DNA from 2 places in the Exiguobacterium sp. s160 genome. Region 2 is predicted to be linked to the other one. Evidence: a T-box and tRNA genes for the amino acid it is inferred to sense, from the RefSeq annotation. Region 2 holds a T-box; the other holds one or more tRNA genes.

Region 1 (3,284 bases), 650 kb from region 2:
GTCGGTACAGTATTTACAGTTATCGTCCAGTCATCTTCTGCAACAATCGGAATTTTGCAAGAGCTCTATGCAGGTGGTTCAATCGACTTGGATGCCGCTCTTCCAGTATTATTTGGTGACAACATTGGTACGACAATCACTGCCATTTTAGCATCAATCGGTGCATCGGTTGCCGCACGTCGCGCAGCTGCAGCACACGTTATCTTTAACTTAATCGGAACGACAATCTTCATGATCTTGTTGATTCCGTTCACAAACTATATTTATTGGATTACAGACTTCTTGGCAATTGAAGACAAGATGCAAATTGCATTCGCTCACGGAACGTTTAACGTCGTCAATACATTCGTCCAATTCTGGTTCATTGGAACGATTGCTTGGATCGTGACGAAATTGGTTCCTGGTGAGGATTCAATCGTCGATACGAAAGCACAGCACTTGGACCCAATCTTCATTCAGCAATCTCCTTCGATTGCAGTGGAACAAGCGAAATACGAAGTCATCCGCATGGGAGATTTCGCAAAACTTGGTCTCGACGAAGCGCGCAACTATTTGACAACAGGAGATAAGAAGCACTCTGAAAAGTCTGCGCATATCGAAGAAGCGTTAAACTCGTTGAATGCGAAAATTACAGATTACCTTGTGAAATTGGCTGCGGTTGATTTGACTGAGCAAGAATCACAAGAGCACAAGACGCTCATGCATGCAATCAACGACATCGAACGTATCGGTGACCACGTTGAAAACATCATTGAGTTGATTGACTATAAGACTGCTACGAAAGTGACACTTTCAGCAGATGCTCAAAAAGAATTGACTGAAATGTATGACCTCACACGCGAAACGTTAGAGAAATCACTTCAGACGTTAGCGAGCGGTGACATGGTTGAAGCACGTAAAGTCATCGAAATGGAAGCGAAACTCGACATGCTCGAGCGTCAATTCCGTAAAAATCACGTTGTTCGTTTGAACACGGGTGCTTGTGATGGACAAGCAGGTATGTTCTTCGTCGACATGCTCTCAAACCTTGAGCGTATCGGTGACCATGCTATGAACATCACGGAAATCACACTCGAAGATGCAAACGAAGTGACGGTATAAAGATGAGGCACTCCAACTACGTGTTGGAGTGCTTTTCTTTTCAATGGAAAGGAATTTCCCTTGACAGTATGGAGCAAATTCAGTATATTATTACTGTATAACAACATGGCGGTGTAGCTCAGCTGGCTAGAGCGTACGGTTCATACCCGTGAGGTCGTGGGTTCGACTCCCTCCGCCGCTACTTATAAGGACCCTTAGCTCAGCTGGTTAGAGCAGACGGCTCATAACCGTCCGGTCGTAGGTTCAAGTCCTACAGGGTCCATTTTAAACAACTTTCATTTTGTGAAAGTTGTTTTTTTGTTTTCAATCTAAAATTCGTGGGTAAATAGTCGTTAGCATTTTGTTTTTTGAAAAATATGAAATGAGGCGGACAAAATGGAACGAAATCACACCATGATGCAGTTTTTTGAATGGCATGTCGAAGCGGATCAAAAACATTGGAAGCGGTTAAAAGAGAGAGCGGAAGATTTAAATAAAGCTGGGATTACGGCGCTTTGGTTACCACCTGTCACAAAAGGGCAAAGCGGCGAAGACACAGGATATGGCATCTATGACTTATATGACTTAGGTGAGTTCGATCAAAAAGGATCGATTGCCACGAAATACGGAACGAAAAAAGAGCTTCTTGAAGCGACAACCTATTGTCAGCAAGAACTCGGGATGCAAATTTATATGGATGTCGTCATGAACCATAAAGCAGGAGCAGACGCGACCGAGAAGTTCGAAGTGCTCGAAGTGGATCAGAATGATCGTACGAAAGTTCTTTCAGAAGAACCTTTTGAAATCGAAGGATGGACTAAGTTTGATTATGAAGCTCGTGATGGGAAGTATTCTACATTTAAATGGGACTTCACACATTTTAACGGTACCGACTATGATGCGGCGACAGATCGTTCTGGTATCTTCTTTATTGTTGGAGAAAACAAAAGATGGAACGACAATGTCGATGACGAATTCGGTGTCTATGACTATTTGATGTTCGCAAACATCGATTATCATCATCCTGAAGTTCGGGAAGAAGTCTTGAACTGGGGTAAATGGTTCATTGAGGAAACGAAATGTGACGGCTTCCGATTGGATGCAATCAAACATATCAACTATGATTTCGTGAAAGAGTTCAGTCAAACGATGCGGGAAGAGAAAGGCGATCAATTCTATTTCGTCGGAGAGTTTTGGAAGTCTGATTTGGAAGCATGCCGTGAATTCCTCGATAACATCGATTACCACGTCGATTTATTCGATGTTCCGCTCCACTATAAATTACATCAGGCGTCAGAAGAAGGGGCCGCATTCGATATGCGTACCATTTTTGATGATACGCTCGTTCAGTCACACCCGCTCCATTCAGTGACGTTTGTAGACAATCACGATTCGCAACCGGAAGAGGCACTCGAGTCGTGGGTAAAAGATTGGTTCAAGCAAATCGCATACGGTCTCGTCTTGCTTCGTAAAGATGGCTATCCATGTGTCTTCTACGGGGATTACTACGGCATCGACGGACCTCACCCGACTGATGGGATGAAGCTCGCCATTGACACGCTTCTTTATGCTCGTCGGGAAAAGGCTTATGGGGAACAGGATGATTACTTTGATGATGCAAACGTTATCGGCTGGGTACGCAAAGGTGTGGAGGAGATCGAGCGTTCAGGATGTGCCGTTCTCATCTCAACTTCAGATGAAGCTGAAAAGAAAATGTTTGTCGGGGAAGAGCGAGCTGGCGAAACATGGGTCGACTTGACGAATACACGTGAAGATAAAATTGAGATTGATGATGAAGGATTTGGGGTATTTAAAGTGGCGGCGGGATCTATTTCAGTCTGGGCGTTACCAGAAGAAGATGTAGAGTGAAGCATTACAATTGAGTCGACCGTCACAAATCTGTTACATTTATAACGAACGTTGTTCAAAACACTTTTAAGGGGGATTTTAGTAATGGCTAAATTTGAATTACCACAACTTGATTACGCATATGATGCACTCGAACCACACATTGACGCACGCACGATGGAAATCCACCACACGAAACACCACAACACATACGTCACAAACGTAAACAATGCACTCGAAGGAAAAGACGTGGAGTACTCTTCACTCGAAGACTTGCTTCAAAAAATCGATTCGCTTCCTGCTGACATTCAAACTGCTGTCCGTAACAATGGTGGCGGCCACTGGAACCACTCGTT
Region 2 (3,284 bases):
CGTCAAGTCGTCAACTTCCTTTCTGGTGTCGTATATGCGCTAGAAGGATCGATGACTTCGATTGGACATAACACGATTCTGTGTACTCCGAACAATGTCGAATTGACTGGTTCAATCTCAAACTTGATTTCGGAGGATGAACTTCACAGTAAAGGGTGGTAACTGAATGGAAAACGTAATCCCTGCCTTAGGCAATACGTTAAGTACTTTGCTTGGTATTTATAGTTGGGTCCTGATCGGCTATATCTTATTATCATGGTTCCCGAACGCACGTGAATCCATGTTCGGACAAATTTTATCGTTTTTATGTGAACCATTTTTAGCACCGTTCCGACGGATTATCCCACCAATCGGTGGCATGCTCGATATCTCTCCAATCGTCGCATTGTTCGTGCTTCGGATGGCACAAGCCGGTATCGCTGCCATTTTCGGGTGATGTATGAGCGTTTATGATCACTACCGACCAAGTGAACGGGCGTTCGTTGAACAAGTGTTGGATTGGGTACAACAAGTCGAGAACAGCTATGTATTGAAGTTGACGGACTTTTTAGACCCTCGCGAACAGCAAATCGTCAAACAGCTTGTCGGTAAACAGCTCGTCATTCACGACGATGGCGGGTTTGAAGGAGCTGAACGACGTCGGCTGATTTTGGCGCCAGAGTATTATGAGCTGAATACCGATGATTTTGAAATTGAGATTCGTCGTATCGAATATCCGACAAAATTTGTTGACCTGACACATCGACAAGTGACTGGAACTTTACTCAATGCAGGGTTGAAGCGTCAAAAATTTGGTGACGTCGTCCTTGAAGAGGAGATCGTCCAGTTTGCTACGACCCGCGAAGCGGTCGGGTTCATCGAAATGAACTTGGAACGTGTCGGAAAAGCAAGAGTTCGCATTTCTTCTGTTGCGAAGGATGACATACTCGTCGTTCCGAAAACAGAGTGGGTCGAAGGGTTCGGCATCGTCTCTTCGTTGCGATTTGATACGGTTGTGAGCGAGGTACTCAACATATCTCGTCAGAAAGCTCAGGCGCTCGTGAAACACGGTGACTGTAAAGTGAATCATAAAGTCATTGAAGATCCGAGCTTCATCCTTGAACCAGATGATCTTTTATCCGTCCGTGGATACGGTCGTATTAAGATGATGGAGATCCTTGGTTCGACCAAACGTGAAAAGATTAAAATCCAGTATGGAACCATACGTTAAATTTTAGGAGGAAAGTCGAATGGCGTTGACACCGATTGATATTCATAATAAAGAATTCTCTTCCCGTTTTCGTGGGTACGACATCGATGAGGTCAATGAATTTTTAGATCAAATCATTAAAGAGTTTGAACTATTGATTCGTGAGAATCGACGGTATGAAGAACTTGTCAACGATATGCAAGCTCGCATTGACTACTTCTCCTCGATGGAAGATACATTGAACAAGTCGATCATCGTCGCACAAGAAGCAGCGGAAGAAGTGAAGAACAACGCGCAAAAAGAAGCGAGTCTCATCTTGAAACAAGCGGAACGTGAAGCGTACGCTCGTGAAGAAGAAGCGGCACGTAAAGAGCAACTTGCAGAACGTGAAGTCGTTCAAATGCTCAAAAAAGTCGAGTTGTATCGCACACGTTTCCGTGTCCTCGTCGACGCCCAAATGGAGCTCTTAAACAGCACCGAGTGGGAGACGATTGTCGGGGAGCCGCCTGTGCAGACGGTTCTTGACGATAGATCAGAACTTGCGTATAATGACCACGAAGTCACACAGAATGAAGAACAACATGGATAAATGATCAACACGTTGAGTAGGACGCGTCGATCGAGTCATACCTACGAAGCGACTTAGGGACGGTGAGAGCCTAAGAGAAAGACTCGAATCGGTATCCCCTATGAGTCGTCACGCTGAACAAGAGTAAGCGTGACCGCCTGACCTCGTTATCGGTTACCGAGAGCGGTCTCACGAACGTGAGACTAGTAGGGTGGTACCGCGAGTCAACCAACTCGTCCCTATCAGGGATGGGTTGGTTTTTTTGTTTTCTAAAAAATGTTGATGGAGGAGTTTCGATGAACTACAAAGACACGCTATTAATGCCAAACACAGAATTCGCAATGCGTGGGAATTTACCAAAACGCGAACCAGCGATGCAAACAGAATGGGAAGACATGGACCTTTACAACAAGGTGCAAGAAAAAAATGCAGGGAAACCACAATACATCTTACATGATGGTCCTCCATATGCGAACGGAGACATCCACATGGGACATGCGATGAACAAAGTCTTAAAAGACATCATCGTCCGTTTCAAAGGGATGAACGGATACCAGTCTCCAATGATTCCAGGTTGGGATACGCACGGTCTTCCAATCGAGAACGCCCTTCAAAAAGCTGGCGTCAACCGTAAAGAAATGACGGTCGCTGAATTCCGTGAAAAGTGTGCAGAATATGCGATGGAACAAGTGAACTCGCAACGGGAGCAGTTCAAACGTCTCGGTCTTCTTGCAGACTTTGAAAATCCATATATCACGCTCCTTCCGGAATATGAGGCGGCACAAATCCGCTTGTTCGGGACGATGGCTGAAAAAGGATACATCTACAAAGGGAAGAAACCAGTCTACTGGTCGCCGTCTTCGGAGTCTGCACTCGCAGAAGCTGAAATCGAATATTACGATAAAAAATCACCAGCCATCTACGTGGCATTCCGCGTCGTAGACGGAAAAGACACATTGACGTCTGACGATCATTTCGTCATCTGGACGACGACGCCTTGGACAATCCCGGCGAACCTCGGAATCGCAGTGAGTGATGAATTGACGTACACGCGCATCGAACACGAAGGAAAAGGCTATATCGTCGCAGAGACGCTCGTTGAAGAAGTGACGACTGCGCTCGGCTGGACTGATTACACTGTGAGTGGTTCATGGAACGGTCGCGACTTTGAATATATGACGGCCCAACATCCGTTGTATGACCGCACGTCGCTCGTCATGCTCGGCGACCACGTCACAGCGGATGCGACTGGACTCGTCCATACAGCACCAGGGCACGGGGAAGACGATTATCGCGTCGGTCAGGCCTACGGATTAGATGTTCTTTGCCCAGTGGATGACCGTGGTTATATGACGGCAGAAGCGCCTGGTTTCGAAGGATTGTTCTATGAAGATGCGAACAAACAAATCGGGATGAAACTTGAAGAGAACGGCTACTTGCTCAACTTGAAGTTCATCAAACACTCGTACCCGCATGACTGGCGTACGAAAAAACCGGTCATCTTCCGTGCGACACCGCAATGGTTCG

The links. The T-box of region 2 lies ahead of ileS (isoleucine--tRNA ligase). A T-box ahead of a tRNA ligase gene usually reads a tRNA of that ligase, here a tRNA-Ile.
Region 1: it encodes a tRNA-Ile, which carries the amino acid that the T-box ahead of ileS (isoleucine--tRNA ligase) is inferred to sense. The anticodon was not compared.

What each region holds. Positions count from the first base shown of each region.
Region 1 covers NZ_JACSKK010000001.1:679,429-682,712, reverse strand. The annotation lists gene KNO86_RS03585 (Na/Pi cotransporter family protein) at 1-1,101, shown strand, start outside; tRNA gene KNO86_RS03580 (tRNA-Met) at 1,209-1,282, shown strand; tRNA gene KNO86_RS03575 (tRNA-Ile) at 1,290-1,363, shown strand; gene KNO86_RS03570 (alpha-amylase) at 1,477-2,949, shown strand; gene KNO86_RS03565 (superoxide dismutase) at 3,034-3,284, shown strand, end outside.
Region 2 covers NZ_JACSKK010000001.1:31,891-35,174, forward strand. The annotation lists gene KNO86_RS00180 (cell division protein SepF) at 1-162, shown strand, start outside; gene KNO86_RS00185 (YggT family protein) at 167-436, shown strand; gene KNO86_RS00190 (YlmH family RNA-binding protein) at 440-1,210, shown strand; gene KNO86_RS00195 (DivIVA domain-containing protein) at 1,230-1,778, shown strand; T-box leader at 1,782-2,001, shown strand; gene ileS (isoleucine--tRNA ligase) at 2,054-3,284, shown strand, end outside.